DNA from 2 places in the Shigella sp. FC1967 genome. Region 1 is predicted to be linked to the other one. Evidence: riboswitches for the same ligand, from Rfam matches in the RefSeq annotation. Region 1 holds a riboswitch; the other holds the start of a gene.

Region 1 (9,389 bases):
TAACGCATCAATTAAACCTGACATTTTAGTCACTTGAGGTGCTATCTCATTCCAGTGATAACCACTGTAAATAAAAATATCCCCCGTAAATTGCTGACGTAGCGCTATTAATAACGCATAAAGCGCCTCTGGTTGTTCAAAAGGTTCACCGCCAGAAATCGTAATACCATCAGCAAATGCAAACCAAGGTTGAATTTGTTGAATAATTACATCAACCGTGACACTTTCGGCTTTTCTTTCCCATGTATCTGGTGATAAACAGCCTTTACAACGCAAAGAGCACCCTTGAAACCAGATGCCAATTCGTTTTCCTGGTCCTAATGTTGTCACTGGGAAATGAAGCCGAGATAAACTGATCTGCATTAATTTGCCTGCGGCACTAAAATAATATTGGTCGTTTCACCTATTTGAATATCAGCAATTTGATAGGCTTTTCCTACCGCTAAATCACTGTCAAAAATGGCTCTTGAGAGAGGATTAATAAGATAAACCTCTAATTGGTTACGAATACCACGACCGCCATTTGATAAATCAGATAAACAGTAGAATTTTAACGTCGATTTAGCCGTTTCTGATATCGATAATGTGAGTAATTGTTTATCAAGGCTAGATAAGATATTTGCTACCATTTGTTCAAATATCTGCTCAGCAACATCTTCCCGAATAAAATCAAATACAATAATATTTTCACCAATACGGTTTAATAATTCAGGTCGATTTAAAACCAATTTAAAATGGCGCTCTATTTCACTTTTTTACTTTACGGCTGACATTTTCAAAAGGTTCATCAGGTAGAACATTCGCGACTCTTTCACCATTATTATCAACACGGTAGATCCCAAGATTTGAGGTAAATATAATTAAGGCTTCAGAAAAATAAACGCGGTCGCCACGTCCTGATGTTAATACCCCATCATCAATAATCTGGAGGAATTTATCCATTAAATGAGGATGCGCTTTCTCTATTTCATCAAATAATACAACGCTAAAAGGCTTTTCGCGAATAGCATTGGTTAATTCACCGCCAGAGTCATAACCCACATAACCCGGAGGCGCACCAATTAAACGTTGATCAGCATGTTCGGCACTAAATTCAGACATATCAAAGCGAATATAGGCACTTTCATCACCGAAAAGCAATTGAGTAACCGTTTTTGCTAACTCAGTTTTACCGACACCAGTTGGTCCCGCTAAAAACAACACTCCTCGTGGTCGTCCTCCTTTATTGCTACCCACACCCGTCATGGCACGCTTAATAATATCTAATAAATGCGTGACTGCATGTTGTTGTCCTTTAACACGACGCTGTATAACTTGTGGTGCATTACGAATTTTTTTGTTTATCGATTTTTTGCCAAGGATCTTCTGTAATACCTACCTTGTAACGCCTTACTGCATCACTAATTCGCGTTATTTCCACTTCTTCAATCCGCGCTAATTGCACTATTGCCACTAAATCCAGCAGTAATAACCCTTCTGTTTCATCGATAAAATCATTAAGAAGCGACGCTTTTTCATTCTCAACAAGTAATGAAAACCCTGCTAACGACATCAATAAATTGGGTGCCAACACTCTGCGGATCTGACTATCGGGTTTTGCGACAGGAATGGCTCGAATTCGAGGATTATTAACAGTAAACCAATCGGGTAAATCAGTTTCTTTTTCTACGATCCAAAAAATACTATTGAAGAAAGGTTGATTATATTCGCCAGCAGGTCTCGCTTTAGCTTGATGCGAAGTCATTAATGCTCGCGTAAATAAGTTATGTTCAGCAGGCATAAGATTATCACGATGAGAAAGCAAGCAAGAGGCAAAATCAATACATAGTGCAATCGGCTGACCAGTTATTGTTTGCCATTTTTCTAATACACTATTTAGGCTATCAATATTACCTGCGCGCGATCACCTGTAACGGTTAATCCTAACTGTTGCATTAACATTGCACCATCTTGCAAAGAGAGCGTAGGATTCGCGATCCATTGAAACCCCGTTAACGGCGTATAAGTGATGATATGAATATAACCTACTTCATACAAACTGTTATAAAGCGTCTGGTTAAAAGGCAATGGCGTTATAATATTAGGCGCAACTTCACTGGCTTGTAAGTCACGTACATTACCAAATAACACAAACTGACTTTTCAATGGAATAAAGCGAAGTAAATCACGTAACCAGCGTGGTTTTTGAAAAGCAGTATTCATATCATCCCTCATTGAAAATAAAATATATCTTACCTTAATTCCTCAATATACGGGCTGTTTATATTGAGAATAGTGTTAACTCTCTGAAGCGTCCGATCATAAAAATGAAAATAGAGCCATAACGACTCTATTTAAGATAAGTGTTGTTGTAATCAACATTACCACCAGCGATGAAAATGGTGTACGGGACCGAAACCTTGTCCAACGTCTAAACTGTCTGCATGTTCTAACGCTTGCTGTAAATAGATTTTTGCTTGTTCAACACAAATTTGCCAATTAGAAACCTGGGGACGAATAGCGGCTAAAGCAGCCGAAAGAGTGCATCCTGTGCCGTGGGTATTTTTCGTATTTACGCGTTTGGAGGTAAATCGCCACTCGCCATCTTGAGTAAATAACCAATCAGGGCTTTCATTCTCCGTTAAATGACCGCCTTTCATCAACACCGCTTTGCATCCTTGTTTTAGCAATGCATAACCTTGTTGCTTCATCGTTATTTCATCTTGAGCAACTTCACAACCTAATAGTGCTGCTGCTTCAGGTAAATTAGGTGTGATCAAATCAACCAGAGGCAAAAGCTGATTAATCATTTTATTCATTGCATCAGGCTGTAATAGAGGATCACCACTTTTTGCAATCATTACGGTATCAAGTACAACAAAGGGGATCGCATATTGCTGAAGTTTGTCGCAAACCACATCAATAATCGAGGCATTAGAGAGCATACCAATTTTGGCGCTATCAATTCGAACATCAGACAAGACAGCATCTAATTGAGCGGCAACAAAATCAGGGGATAAATCATAGACACGACGAACACCACAGGTATTTTGAGCAACAAGTGCTGTCATTACTGTTGTGCCATAGACACCCAGTGCGGAAAATGTTTTCAGATCGGCCTGAATACCTGCACCACCACTCGGATCAGTGCCTGCGATAGACAATGCATTGAATCTCACTGATTAACTCCTCCTTTCACCAGTTACAGAAAAGTCGGGCTCTGTTAATCAGCAGAGTTACCTTGACTTCCCTACGCTGGCATTATCCAGATCAGGTTATACGGGTTCATCTCAGCCAATAAGGCGCCCCGAGCCAAAGCCTGTAAATTCAGGCGATAAGGAGTATCGCATGCTCAAGATAAAGATGCTAGTTTGATAGCGAATCTCAACTTATTAACGCCCTGTTTTTAAGATTTGTGATCCAGTAAGAGAAATCAGCAAAGGCTATATATAATAAATAACCTATTCACCTCATGAAAGGGTGTAAACAATGATGCTTTAATTTACACGCCCTCAACATCGGATTATTTGTATAAAACACACATTACACCCCCCGTTGTGCCACTTAAACCTAAACGTTTTATAAACCAATACAGAATTTTTCTTTTTTTTATTTAACTCTTCTTAATCGTTATTCTATTATCCTGCTGGAAATTTAATCTATTTTTATAACCTGATGTTATTAATATTAAATTTATCTCAATATTTTAATTAAGTGATAAAAATAGATACTTTATAGATTTTTCCTGTTGAAAGTAACTAAACCTAAATTATATCTTTCAGGACTCATTTATCAGCTATTTATTTCAAATCTAATAAAAGCTTAATTTTCCATTAAAAACAATACATTATTATAAAAAATAACAGCCTTTAATATCAAAAAAAAAATTTCGTTCATAAGTACAATAAATCTATTTATTTTCTTCTTAACCGATTCTAATCCCTTAAGATTTTATTTAAGAAGTCAAGTTTCAGATACCTCTTATCTTAAATACTTGTCGATTAAATAACACTATTAATAATGTTTATTTGTCATCACTAGAAACACTGTTTATGCCGTACTCGGAGTTATATTTATGTCATCATCCTATTTTCACCCTAGCGTATTAGCTACAACGCTGTTTTCTCTTGCGTTAACAACATCCGCTTTCGCTTCTGAAAATAATACAAATACCTATCAGACTATTACGACAGAAAACCAACAAGTCACCAGTAAGTCATCTCCGTCTAATAATGAAGAGAGCTACTGGGGAAAATTCAAACGTAATATCAATCAAACTTGGGATAGCGACCAATATAATTACTATTTACCTGTATGGACTTGGCATAACCGTTTTACTTACGATAAAGAAAAAACAGATCGCTATAACGAAACACCTTGGGGCTTTGGTATGGGTAAATATCGTTATGACAATGATGGTGATTGGCACTCTCTTTATGCAATGGCATTTATGGATTCAAATAACCGTGTACAGCCTATTATGGGCTATGGTTTTGAAAAAATGTGGTATCCCGGTGATAAAGACGGCTTTCGTATGGGGGCAGGATTTACACTAAGTATTACAGCGCGTCATGAATACAACTATATTCCTATGCCACTTCCTTTACCGCTAGTTTCTGTTGGTTACGGGCATCTTTCACTACAAGCCACCTATGTGCCAGGGACTTATAACAATGGTAACGTCTTATTTGCTTGGTTACGTTGGCAGTAATGTCATTATTTTGCCGATCAGAATAAGTGCGAATAATAAAAAATAGAACATAAAAAAAACGCATCTTAATGATGCGTTTTTATTATTCAACAGAGGCTCAATCTATAATAACTTAAATATCTTGACTTGCTTGAACACGATTAGACGTTTTCTTCATACGGGAAATCTTAAATCCAACCCATAAGAATGCAATCCAGAATGGCATTAAAATTACTGAAATATTCACTTGAGGCATAAATAAGATAATCACTAAAATCATGCATAAGAAAGCAAGGCAGATATAGTTACCATAAGGATACCAAAGTGCTTTAAAGAAAGGCTCTATACCCTCTTTCTTTTTTGCAGCTCTGAATTTTAAATTCGCCAAACAGATCATAATCCAGTTAAGTACCAAGGTGGTAACAACTAACGCCATTAATAGCTCTAACGCTTGCTCAGGTAATAAATAATTAACTAAAATCCCTAATGATGTCGCAATAGCAGACAAAAGTAACGACACAACGGGTACACCACGTTTATTAATGCGAGACAGTGCATGTGGTGCATTACCTTGTTTTGCCAAGCCATAAAGCATACGACTATTAGAATAAACACCACTGTTATAAACAGACAGTGCCGCAGTTAATACCACTGCATTTAAAATATTCGCAATTAAGAAATTATCCAAGTTATGAAAAATCAGGACGAATGGGCTTTCACCTTTTACGACTTGAGTCCAAGGATAAAGTGAAAGTAACACTAGCAACGAACCAATATAGAAAATTAAAATACGATAAACAACTTGATTAGTCGCTTTCGGGATACTGACTTTTGGATTTTCAGCTTCAGCCGCGGTGATCCCCACCAGCTCAAGTCCACCAAAAGAGAACATCACAATGGCTAATGCAGACATAAAGCCCGTAAAGCCATGAGGGAAAAAACCGAGCTCCCATAAATTGCTAATCGAAGCTTGAGGGCCACCATTACCACTGGCTAGTAAGTAGCTCCCAAATAAAATCATGCCAACAATTGCCAACACTTTAATAATGGCAAACCAGAACTCTGTTTCACCATACATTTTAACGTTAATCAAATTGATTAAGTTGATTGCTACAAAGAAGATAGCAACGGACACCCAAACAGGAATATCAGGTAACCAATAGTTAATGTATTTGCCTGCTGCGGTTAATTCTGCCATACCGACAAGAATAAACATCACCCAATAGTTCCAGCCTGATAAGAAGCCAGCGAATGGGCTCCAATATTTATTAGCAAAGTGACTAAACGAACCCGCAACTGGCTCTTCGGCAACCATTTCGCCTAATTGGCGCATGATCATAAACGCAATAAAACCACCAATAGCATATCCTAATATTACTGATGGGCCTGTCATATTAATAGTTTGCGCTATACCAAGAAACAGACCAGCGCCGACAGCACCACCCAGCGCAATTAGCTGGATATGTCGATTTTTCAGACCGCGCTTAAGTTCTGTCTGTTGCGACTCTCTCGCCATACATCCTCTTCTCTTTATTATTTTATCAACTTAAAGTGTAAACTAATATTTACGTTTTGTTTATTTCAAGCCACTATTAAAACACTATTCTGACTTGAATAACAAATACATTTTATGCTAGGCAAAAAATAATAAGAAAAGCTATCTTTTAGTGGTGTTTAGAGGGGAATAATGTGGTGAAGCGGCAAAGGCCTTGTTGGAAATCCTCTCCCCCGATCGCAAAAATTATCTAATGCCACAAGATAGAGACCAAAGGTAATGGCTAATGCAATAATTAAGCTAATAATTATTTTCTTTGCGTTTCAATTTTAAAATCCTTTAAATACATTTTGTTAGTATGACTGATCACATTATAAGCATTCGCTTAAATTACGATAACAAGACAGGGAGTTTGTTGTTATAAAATTCGTCAATCAATTATCTCTATGAGTAAATTTAGCATAACTTTCATAATGAAAGATAAACGCTTCCTCGACAGACTTCAGATAATTTGCATTATTTCGCTCTAAACGGGATGTAAAATGACCTTATATTATTTAAATACACATTTTTGCCAACGATGAGAGATAGCTATCCATTAATATGGATTTCTCTGTCTGCTATTTTTTGTATAAGATTAGGGAGTTAATTTTGATTTTTTACCTTAACTTCATTGATAGAATGGAACTGTAATGCCACAAGATAATCATCTCGCATTGGTTTGCGCGCTAAGTAAATGGATTGAGGAGCATTTAGGTCGTGTTATCCATCTTGAAGAGTTGGCGGCTTATTCTGGGTATTCTCTTTGGCATATGCAGAAAATCTTTAAAGAAGTCACAGGCACCTCTTTAGGTAAGTATATCCGTCAGCGTAGATTAGCTGGTGCTATTCATCTATTGCGTACCAGTGAGCGCTCTATCTTCGATATTGCCCTTGATTTCGGCTTTGGTTCACAATCTCACTTTACTTATATGTTTCGTAAAGAGTATGGCATCACACCTTTCGACTTTCGACAAAATCAAGAGATCGTTTTAGAAACCAAACAACCTTTACATTTACAATCGCCTTGTGCTGATTAACCCTTCTATTTATGTGACATTATACAGATAGCCTTTAATGTCACATAAATAATACGCAAGCTATGTGATGATAGACCGCTTCGCCCTTCCTTTATCATGATTGCTTTTATTTAATATGGGGATGCTAATGAGTATTAAGCTTATCGCTATTGATTTAGATGGAACCTTGCTTAACAAACAACACGAAATTACGCCAGAAGTAAAACAAGCAGTTCAGCGAGCAAAAGAGGCGGGAGTTAAGATTGTTCTGGCTTCAGGGCGCTCCTTTAATGGCATCTCTCCCTATTTAAAAACACTCGGTCTTGATACCTCTGATTGTTACTGTATCAGCAATAATGGTAGCCAAATCCATCAAGCAGATAATGGTGAAGTTATTATTCAAGATCTGCTCAATTTTGAAGATTACCTCTATTTTGAAAATCTCGCTCGTGAGATTGGTGTCCATTTTCACGTTATCAGCGATAATAAGATTTATACCACCAACCGTCATATTAGCCATTTCACGTGCCAAGAAGCCTTTTTATCTTGGACTCCACTCTATTATCGTCCACTAAATGAAATGCAAACTGATATGTATTTTAGTAAGTTTATGATTGTGGATGCACCTGCCGTTTTGGATAATGCCATTCAATATCTTCCTGCTAATATTTATGAACAATACAGCATATTACGTAGCGCCCCTTATTTTATTGAAGTGTTAAACACCCATGTCAACAAAGGGAGTGCGGTACAAAAAGTCGCTGAACATTTGAAAATCACACCAGAAAAAATCATGTGTATTGGTGATCAAGGTAATGATTTAGCAATGCTGAAATATGCGGGTTTAAGCGTTGCGATGGGAAATGCTCCTGAAGAAGTGAAAAAAGTCGCTAAATTCGTCACACTTTCTAATGAAGAGCACGGCGTTGCAGTGGCGATCAATAAATTTATTTAAACACGATCTTTTTTGTGTTTTATCGCGAATGTCTACAAAATTATATAGCAATTGTGATCCTTCGCAGAGGATCACACTGCTTTTCGACCAAAAACATAGCCTTTTATGATTCTATAATTGCTGTTAAATGAGCGTTAAATCTGCCTTTCTTCTTACATATCCTTCAGAATTTGTTACTATCAATTCACTTTTCGTTATTCAAACTGCATTTTCACAACATATTAAGCTGTTAATTAGGCTAGATGTAGAATAACAAATATAAATCATTTATATATTTTCTTCACAGACAGGTAGTTTAAGTTATGCTTTCTACAAAAGATATGCTCGTTCTTGGAATGATGGTTTTTGCACTCTTCCTTGGCGCTGGCAATATTATTTTCCCCCCTATGGCGGGTTTTCAATCGGGAAACCTCTGGTTTAGTACGTCTTTAGGTTTCCTCGTTACGGGTGTCTTACTCCCTTTCCTAACCTTAGTTATTGTTGCAATTCGTGGACGCGGTGAACGCCTTTCTGTTGATTTACCTTCATGGGTTGCCGTCATTTTCTGGGTAGCACTGTATCTTATCGTAGGTTCCACTTTTGCGATGCCTCGTGTCACTAATACCGCTTATGAAATGGGTTTTTTACCTTTAGGACTTATTGAGAAAAATACGGCAACGCACCTTACTTTTGCACTTGTTTTCAATATCACAAGTATGTTCTTCATGCTCAAACAAGGCACAATGATAAGCGCCATTGGTAAGTTTATGACGCCCGCACTGTTAGTCTTACTGGTGGTTGTGGGCATTGCGGTTGTGGCAAAACCGATTTCCCCGATTGGTGAACCAACAGGCCTTTATGCTGTAAATGGCTTCTTTTCTGGCTTTATTGATGGTTATCAAACCATGGATGTCCTTTCTGCCATGGCATTTGGAGGGATTGTTGCCCGTGCTTTATATACTAAAGGTATCACTGAACCACGCCAAATCGGTTTTATTACCGTAAAAGCAGGTATGATTTCAGTCTTACTGTTAGCCGCACTTTATCTGTGTCTTTTCTACTTAGGGGCAACAAGCTATTCTGTTTCTGTTTTTGCTGATCCTGCACTCAATGCCACTAACGGTGGTCAAATTTTCTCACGTTATGTTGATGCATTATTTGGCTCTGTGGGAACTTGGTTGATGGGCGGTATTGTTTTATTAGCCAGTATGACAACACTTGTCGGTGTCACTA
Region 2 (9,389 bases), on a different contig from region 1:
ACATCTGGTGAAAAAACTTAACTTATTCTCTTTTTAAAAGGATAAATTAAGTAAAACACCTGAGCCACTTCTTTTCGTACCCAATGTAGAACATACACAGGGGTGATGTGAAGTCTTTAAACGTCGCTTTTCAAGCACTAAATCACGTTTTTCTGATTTAGTGCGTTAATTCTATACCGATATTGCTCATTCCAGCTTCACGAAGGTCTGCTCGTAGACCTTTGATCAGTTCGACATCTCTTTCTTCACATTCTACAAGTAGACGGTAAATTTCCCATTGGATATCGAACTCTTCAATAACAGCAGGTAAAGATCTAAGCTCTTCTTCACTCATTTCTCTTTCTGCTTGTGTCATTTCAAGTGAAGCAACTGTCCCTACTGATAATTTGCTCACTTCAATAGCGTGACTTAATGATTCACCGCTTAAACGTGAGTGAACAATTTCACTAAGCGCAACACAGGCGTCAATCGCAGGATAGACACCATAAATCTCGAACAGAGATGCATCAGGAATAGCTTCTTCTAATTTCTCTAATTGAGAATCAAAATTAACTTTTGCATCTTTCACCGTTAAAGTTTCCCAAACCAGATCGAGAATACGGCGATAAAGCATTGGATCGGTAAAACCTGTTTCACGACAAAATACCTGATAATTTGGGTACATTCTCTCACACAGGCATGCCATAAACGTCAGGTGTTGCCAAGCTTCTAGCTTTTCTAAACGTAAATGGATTGGGTTCTTCAACATTCGTGATTACTCATTTTCTTAACTTAGGCGCAGTTTACCTGAAAATTCAAAATATCCACATATTTCCCGAACATTTAGAGCTTATTCTTATTCAATTGCTCAAATAATCGCCTATTTGAAGCAATACCATCAGCCCAACGCGTTGGTTCTGGCAATCGATATCCTTTCATACACAATTCAACCCACTGCAAAGCGCCTTTCATACTCACTTTATGACCCGGAGAAATATACAGAGGTTTACATTTTTTCTTACTGCGATAAATCCATCCTATTTGCTCATTCTTATCCATTAGTGGCTCATAGCTTCCCATCTCTTCATTAACGGCTTTATCAGTACCACATAAACGACTTTTTGCCACACCAATAGTTGGTGTATCCACTAGTAAACCAAAATGACTTGCAACACCAAGCCTTCTAGGATGAGCAATACCTTGTCCATCAACAAAAATAAGAGAAGGCTTTTGTTTGATTAATTGCCAAGCAGTCAGTAACGCTGGACACTCTCTAAATGAAAGTAAGCCAGGGATATAAGGAAGAGTTGTCGGTATTCGGGCTATTTGATATTCAAGAATTTCAAAAGATGGGTAGTGCATTACTACGATGGCGGCGCGAGTAACTGCGCCACCGTCTTCAAAACCAACATCAGCACCCGCTATGCAAATTGGTGCTGTAAATTGGTCTGTTAAAATAATCTGTTGAGCTTTCTCTGTCTGCTCCTGACGTAATTGTTGGGTATTAATCATTATCCTGATGATAAGGCTTCGATAAACGGTGAACCGCATCAATAAATGCCCCAGCATGTTCAGGTGGAACATCTTGATGAATACCGTGCCCAAGATTAAAGACATGACCATTGCCTTTACCAAACCCAGCCAAAATAGTCTCGACTTCTTGTTCTATTCTGGCAGGTGGTGCATACAGCATAGAAGGATCCATATTACCTTGTAACGCAACTTTATCCCCGACTCGGCGACGAGCATCTTCGATATCAATCGTCCAATCTAGTCCTAATGCATCACAACCAGTCGCAGCCATCGCTTCTAGCCAACGACCACCACCTTTAGTAAATAAAGTAACTGGCACTTTTCTTCCATCATATTCACGGATAAGACCATCAACAATCTTATGCATATAGTGTAATGAGAAAAGTTGGTAATCACGACCTGTTAGCACACCACCCCATGTATCAAAGATCATGATAGATTGTGCACCCGCTTTAATTTGAGCATTCAGATACAGAATAACGCTATCTGCCAGTTTATCCAGTAATAGATGCAATGCTTGAGGCTCTGAATACATCATTTTTTTAATTTTTGTGAAGGCCTTACTACTTCCACCTTCAACCATATAAGTTGCCAGTGTCCAGGGGCTTCCTGAAAAACCAATTAATGGCACACTACCTTGCAATGCATGACGAATGGCACGTACTGCATTCATCACATACCCCAGTTCATCTTCAGGATCAGGAATAGGCAATTTTTTAATATCATCAATGCTATTTATTGGTGATTTAAAGCGAGGACCTTCACCCGTTTCAAAGTAAAGACCTAATCCCATTGCATCTGGAATAGTTAAAATATCAGAAAATAAAATAGCAGCATCTAAAGGGAAGCGTCTTAAAGGCTGTAATGTGACTTCACATGCTAATTCTGTATTCTTGCACAATGAGATGAAATCCCCCGCCTGTGCCCGTGTTTCCTTATATTCAGGAAGATATCTGCCTGCCTGACGCATCATCCAAACTGGGGTGACATCAACAGGTTGGCGCAACAGCGCACGTAAATAGCGGTCGTTTTTCAACTCACTCATGACTAACTCCATTAACAGTAATAGGGCCGCAAAATAGCATGCATTGTAACATGCTGGAAAAATAACTGTTGGCAGACCGCGCCTTTATTTAGTTCTTTTCTTTATCTTGTCTAATATTGGCTATCGTATCTTCGATCAAACGTCGGGCAATCGTGTCTGGCGGTGGGATCTGCGGTAATTGATCATAGCGATACCAACCTGCACTCGTTAATTCAGAAGGATCATGACGTAGCTCACCACCATCATAATCAGCTAAAAAGCCCATCATTAAGGAATGAGGGAACGGCCAAGGCTGAGAGGATACATAACGAATATTGCGAATACGAATATTGCTCTCTTCAAACACTTCACGGGCCACGGCTTCTTCTAACGTTTCACCAACCTCAACAAAACCAGCAAGTACCGTGTAAAGAGGTGAATGTTTGTGCCTAACATGGTGTGCTAATAAGATTTTATCTTCATGGCGAATACCCACAATAATACAAGGGGCAATTTGTGGGTAATAGCGCTCATGGCAGTTATCGCATAAACATGCCCATTCGCTTTCGCTATGACGCATTTTAGAACCACAATAACCACAAAAACGGTGAGAACGATAAAACTCAGCCAGTTGGACGCCACGACCAACTAATTTAAATAAGTTTTCATCTTGTGAGGCGATAAGTCTGGGTGAGCACATGTCGTTATCCATTTTTCCATGAATAAGCCAAACGGTTTCACCTTGCCATTCACCCACAATTTTGGCGTGTTGACCAATGAGATCCCAATCTTTAGCTAAACCAAATGGAAGTTCACCTTTAGGTAGCCACACGCGCCCCCCAAGACTAACTGTCCACCAGCCCTTTTCTGAACCTGTTAATGTATATAAATGCATAACGACCATCTATCCCAAATAATGATATAAAATAGAGGATACTCTCTTTAGCAAGAAGCACTCAATGAATTATAACTACCTTCTATAATTCATTAACATTCTTAAAATATAAATATAAATTTTATTAATAATAAGAACGCTTAGAATGACAGATAAAACCAAAAGTAAGATTGCTATTTTTGATCTAGATGAAACGCTTTTAGCCGGCGATTCTAGCCGCTTATGGACAAACTATTTGTGGGATAAGAAAATAGTCACTGATCCTCAGTTTTTTAAAACTAGATGAGCAAATGATCGCAGATTATTACGCTGAAACGTTAGACATAAAGCAATATCTTTTTCAACATTTAGCGTACTTTAGACATTATGATATAAATACAATAAATCGACTAGTTAATGATTTTACCGAAACTAAAATTCAGCCTTTGCTTTACCCACAAGGAATATCAATAATTACACAATATCGACAGCAGAATATTCCCGTTATGATTATTTCAGCAACAATGTCTTTTTTAGTTCATGTGATTGCAAAGCAACTTAATGCAGATATTTCAATGGGGATTGATATGCAAATTAAGGACAATCATTACACTGGGTTTATTGAAGGTATTCCGACATTTCGAGAAGGGAAGGTTGAGCGCTTAAATCAATGGAAAGAAGCTAATAACATAAAAAGATACTTATGTTTTATTTTCTATACTGATTCATCTAATGATCTCCCTTTATGTTACCAAGCAGATCATGTTATCACGGTTAACGCCGACCCCAAATTAGTACAAATTTCTGATGAACAAGCATGGGGACAACAACATTGGAATTTAAATAAATAGCCCATGTCGGACTTGTAGTTTTTAAAATCTTTCATATACTGAACATCTTCTTGTCGGAGTGCCTAGTGTTTATAAGGCTATTATAAATACAGGCTGAGACCGTTAATTCGGGATCCGCGGAACCTGATCGGGTTAATACCCGCGAAGGGAACAAGAGTGATTCGACCTTTTGATAGCTTCATTGCGTATATTTTTTACACATCTATATACACCTATCTGTCGATACTCCCTGCGACCTCCAGACAAGCATTTTTCTCAATATTCACCCGACAGGCAACTCGCCTGCATGATATTTATTAGGAAATGCTATGTCCCAAAATCAAAATATATCCGTTAAAGATATTTCACCAACCAACAACAAACAGCGCCCACGAAAAGAACAGCGTGATGCAGCTCAAAAGTTTATCAGCACCATTCGAGGCGTAAGTTTCCCAAATTCAAACCGTATTTACCTCGAAGGCTCACGTACTGATATTCAAGTACCAATGCGTGAGATCCAACTTGATAAAACGCTAATAGGAGGATCAAAAGATTCCCCTATTTTTGAAGACAATGAGCCTGTACCGGTGTATGACACATCGGGCCCTTATGGTGACCCTGCGTCTCAACTTGACGTTAATTTGGGATTAAAAAAAATACGTCAACCATGGATTGATGAGCGTAATGATACTGAAGTGCTTTCACTTTTAAGTTCAGATTTCACCCAACAGCGCCTTTCTGATGCTGGATTAGAACATCTACGTTTTCCCTTAAAACCAACCCCCAAAAAAGCACTCAATGGCAAAAGTGTGACGCAATTACATTATGCCCGCAAAGGTATTATTACGCCTGAAATGGAATTTATTGCTATTCGTGAAAATATGGGGCGTGAGAGAATTCGTAGCGAAGTTTTACGCCAGCAGCATACAGGGTTTAGCTTTGGTGCTCATCTTCCTGACAATATTACGCCTGAGTTTGTACGCCAAGAAGTTGCAGCAGGTAGAGCAATCATTCCAGCCAATATCAATCACCCTGAATCAGAACCCATGATTATTGGGCGAAATTTCTTAGTGAAAGTGAATGCCAATATCGGCAACTCTTCTGTAACCTCCTCCATTGAAGAAGAAGTTGAAAAACTCATTTGGTCTACACGCTGGGGAGCGGATACCGTAATGGATCTCTCAACGGGCCGTTATATTCATGAAACACGTGAGTGGATCATTCGCAATAGCCCTGTTCCTATCGGTACAGTTCCAATTTATCAGGCACTAGAGAAAGTTAACGGTATTGCTGAAGATCTCACTTGGGAAATATTCCGAGATACTTTGTTAGAACAAGCAGAGCAAGGCGTTGATTATTTTACTATTCATGCAGGTGTATTGTTACGCTATGTGCCAATGACAGCAAAACGCCTAACGGGTATTGTCTCTCGTGGCGGTTCGATAATGGCGAAATGGTGTTTATCACATCATAAAGAGAATTTCCTCTACGAGCATTTCCGTGAAATCTGTGAAATTTGTACGGATTATGATGTTTCCCTTTCACTAGGCGACGGACTAAGACCGGGTTCAATTCAAGATGCGAACGATGAAGCACAATTTTCTGAATTACATACCCTAGGTGAACTAACAAAAATTGCATGGGAATATGACGTTCAAGTCATGATAGAAGGCCCAGGCCACGTTCCAATGCAGATGATCCGCCGCAATATGACAGAAGAATTAACACATTGTCATGAAGCACCATTTTATACATTAGGCCCTCTTACTACCGACATTGCACCAGGCTATGACCACTTTACCTCGGGTATTGGTGCCGCAATGATTGGGTGGTTTGGCTGCGCGATGCTTTGTTATGTCACACCTAAAGAACACCTTGGATTACCTAACAAAGAAGATGTAAAGCAAGGGCTTATTACTTATAAAATCGCTGCTCATGCTGCCGATTTAGCCAAAGGACATCCCGGTGCTCAAATTCGTGATAACGCAATGTCAAAAGCTCGCTTTGAGTTTAGATGGGAAGATCAATTCAATTTAGCGCTTGATCCTGAAACTGCACGTCAATATCACGATGAAACCTTGCCTCAAGCATCAGGAAAAGTCGCCCACTTTTGCTCAATGTGTGGTCCTAAATTCTGCTCAATGAAAATAACGCAAGAAGTGCGCGATTATGCAGCGGGCATGGAGCAAATGTCTCAAGCCTTTAAAGAGCATGGAAATGAGTTATACCACAGTGCAGAAATCGCCAGTATTGAGGTGACTGAAAATGAACAGATCCTCTAACACACCTTTTGCATCAACAGAAAAAAAGCTTGGGCTTTATCCCGTTGTTGATTCTGTTGAATGGATCGAACGCCTGTTAAAGGTAGGCGTTACTACCCTGCAATTACGCATAAAAGATCAACAACCAGATGATATTGAACAAAAGATCATTGAAGCAATAAAATTAGGTAAACAGTATCATGCAAGACTGTTTATCAATGATTATTGGCAACTCGCCATTCAACATCACGCCTATGGTGTTCATCTCGGTCAAGAAGATATTGATATTGCTGACCTTTATGCCATTAAACAATCAGGCTTACGCCTTGGTATTTCCACTCACAATGAAACGGAATTACAAAGAGCGAAAGCATTACGTCCATCTTACATCGCATTAGGGCATATCTTTCCAACCACAACAAAAGATATGCCATCTAAACCTCAAGGTTTGAAGGCACTCAAACAACAAGTCGAACAGACACCCGACTTTCCAACTGTTGCTATTGGTGGGATCTCACTAGAGAAAGTGCCCGATGTTGTTGCAACCGGTGTCGGCAGTGTTGCCTTAGTCAGTGCAATAACGAAAGCACCTGATTGGCAACAAGTGACTCGTAAATTATTAGAATTAGTGGAGGGAAACCATCATGCTAAATGATAATGAATTTATGCGTTATAGCCGACAAGTGATGTTAGAAGATATTGGATTAAAAGGTCAAAGCAAGCTTCAACAAGCAAAGGTACTGATCATTGGGCTTGGTGGTTTGGGATCTCCAGCATCACTTTATCTTGCTGGTGCGGGTATTGGTGAGCTTATTTTAGTTGATAATGATGAGTTACATGTTTCTAACCTACAACGTCAAATTCTTTATCGAACTCAAGATATTCCTGACGCAAAATCAGAGATCGCAAAGCAGTCTCTGGGGGCATTAAATCCAGAGATAAAAATTACCGCTTATAAACAACGCATCAATGGCGACTTATTATCTAAATTAGTTAAAGAGGTCGATTTAGTCTTAGATTGCACAGATAACATGCTCACACGCCAAGCAATTAATCGTGCTTGTGTCACACAGCAAACTCCGCTTATCAGTGGCAGTGCCGTAGGGTTTAGTGGGCAACTGATGGTATTTGAACCGCCTTTTACTCATGGTTGCTATCACTGCCTCTATCCCGATGAGACAGAACCACAACGAAATTGCAAAACAGCTGGAATTCTAGGTCCTGTCGTCGGCGTGATTGGCACTCTTCAGGCACTGGAAGCAATTAAATTACTCTCTGGCTTACCCAGTTCTCTAAGTGGAAAACTTCGCCTTTTCGATGGTAGAAAACAAAATTGGAGTACTTTGCGTTTAACACCATCAAAAACATGTCCTGTTTGTCGAGGGTTAGCATGAACATTACCGTAAATGACGAACAATATTCTCTGGATATGCCTGTCACTATCTGTCAGCTCCTTATTCAGTTAGCACAACCCCCTATTGGTGTAGCACTTGCTATCAATGAAACCATCGTTCCCCGTGAAAATTGGGAAACACATGTTATTAATGATGGCGATACTATTCTTCTCTTCCAAGCAATTGCAGGAGGCTGAAATGTTAAAAATTGCTGATACAACATTCACATCTAGACTTTTTACAGGTACAGGGAAATTTGCAACACCAACACTAATGACAGAATCCATTAAAGCTTCGGGTAGCCAATTAGTCACGATGGCAATGAAACGGGTGGATTTAAAAAAGGGTAATGATGATTTAATCGCACCACTAAAATCATTAGGGGTAAAATTATTACCTAATACATCGGGTGCAAAAACGGCACAAGAAGCGGTTTTTGCGGCTCGTTTAGCCAAAGAAGCCTTTGGCACCTATTGGATAAAATTAGAAATTCATCCTGACACCAAATATTTATTACCCGATCCTATTGAAACACTTAAAGCCGCTGAGATCCTCGTTAAAGAAGGTTTTGTTGTTTTACCTTATTGCAGTGCTGATCCTGTTTTATGTCGTCGTTTAGAAGAAGTTGGCTGTGCAGCTGTAATGCCTTTAGGTTCTCCTATTGGCTCGAATCAAGGTTTACAGACTCGTGATTTTCTACGAATTATCATTGAACAAGCCTCAATTCCTGTTGTTGTTGATGCGGGCATTGGCGCACCAAGTCATGCACTCGAAGCTTTAGAATTAGGCGCTGATGCAGTATTGGTTAATACTGCAATTGCTGTTGCCAAAAATCCGATTTTAATGGCGCAAGCATTTAAAGCTGCGCTTGATGCGGGTGAATTTGCCCGACAATCAGGACTAACTACACCCGCTTCCGTTGTAAATATGCAAGCACAAGCCTCTAGTCCATTAACTCAATACTTAGAGGCATTCTGATGGATACTTTTTCTGATTATTGGCAACAGCTTGATTGGGATGACATTACATTAAAGCTCAATAGTAAAACCAATGCGAATGTTGAAGCCGCATTAAATCGTCACGTTCTAACACTTGATGATTTTATGGCGTTAATTTCACCCGCTGGTCGTCATTATTTAGAGCCAATGGCTCAGCGCGCTCAACAATTAACTCGTCAGCGTTTTGGTAATGTTGTGGGATTATATGTACCACTTTACCTTTCTAATTTATGCGCAAATGACTGTACGTATTGTGGTTTTTCAATGAGTAACGCCATTAAACGTAAAACATTAAATGAAAGTGAAATCATTGCCGAATGTAATAGCATCAGACAATTAGGTTTTGATAGTTTGTTATTAGTGACTGGGGAACATCAAAAAAAAAAGTGGGAATGGATTATTTTCGCCAATATATCCCTCTTATTCGAGAACATTTCAGTTCATTAATGATGGAAGTTCAACCTCTTGCGACAGAAGAATATGCAGAATTAAAAAC

Evidence for each region. Region 1 has a riboswitch for thiamine pyrophosphate ahead of thiD (bifunctional hydroxymethylpyrimidine kinase/phosphomethylpyrimidine kinase). Riboswitches for the same ligand answer to the same signal wherever they lie in the genome.
Region 2: linked by a shared signal. The riboswitch ahead of thiC (phosphomethylpyrimidine synthase ThiC) and the one ahead of thiD (bifunctional hydroxymethylpyrimidine kinase/phosphomethylpyrimidine kinase) in region 1 are both predicted to bind thiamine pyrophosphate.

Annotation. Positions count from the first base shown of each region.
Region 1 is NZ_MIIZ01000610.1:25,166-34,554, forward strand. It holds gene BHE89_RS07180 (4Fe-4S single cluster domain-containing protein) at 1-363, opposite strand, end outside; gene BHE89_RS25235 (hypothetical protein) at 363-728, opposite strand; gene BHE89_RS25240 (AAA family ATPase) at 748-1,203, opposite strand; gene BHE89_RS25245 (hypothetical protein) at 1,325-1,780, opposite strand; gene BHE89_RS25250 (hypothetical protein) at 1,876-2,202, opposite strand; gene thiD (bifunctional hydroxymethylpyrimidine kinase/phosphomethylpyrimidine kinase) at 2,361-3,158, opposite strand; TPP riboswitch at 3,210-3,299, opposite strand; gene pagP (lipid IV(A) palmitoyltransferase PagP) at 4,055-4,690, shown strand; gene BHE89_RS07200 (amino acid permease) at 4,803-6,185, opposite strand; gene BHE89_RS07210 (helix-turn-helix domain-containing protein) at 6,857-7,243, shown strand; gene yidA (sugar-phosphatase) at 7,371-8,177, shown strand; gene brnQ (branched-chain amino acid transport system II carrier protein) at 8,480-9,389, shown strand, end outside.
Region 2 is NZ_MIIZ01001098.1:672-10,060, reverse strand. It holds gene BHE89_RS18805 (YjaG family protein) at 158-748, opposite strand; gene nfi (deoxyribonuclease V) at 823-1,491, opposite strand; gene hemE (uroporphyrinogen decarboxylase) at 1,484-2,557, opposite strand; gene nudC (NAD(+) diphosphatase) at 2,646-3,431, opposite strand; gene BHE89_RS26435 (hypothetical protein) at 3,577-3,717, shown strand; gene BHE89_RS18785 (HAD family hydrolase) at 3,722-4,261, shown strand; TPP riboswitch at 4,306-4,428, shown strand; gene thiC (phosphomethylpyrimidine synthase ThiC) at 4,570-6,522, shown strand; gene thiE (thiamine phosphate synthase) at 6,506-7,156, shown strand; gene BHE89_RS18770 (HesA/MoeB/ThiF family protein) at 7,146-7,895, shown strand; gene thiS (sulfur carrier protein ThiS) at 7,892-8,092, shown strand; gene BHE89_RS18760 (thiazole synthase) at 8,094-8,873, shown strand; partial or broken gene thiH (2-iminoacetate synthase ThiH) at 8,873-9,389, shown strand, end outside.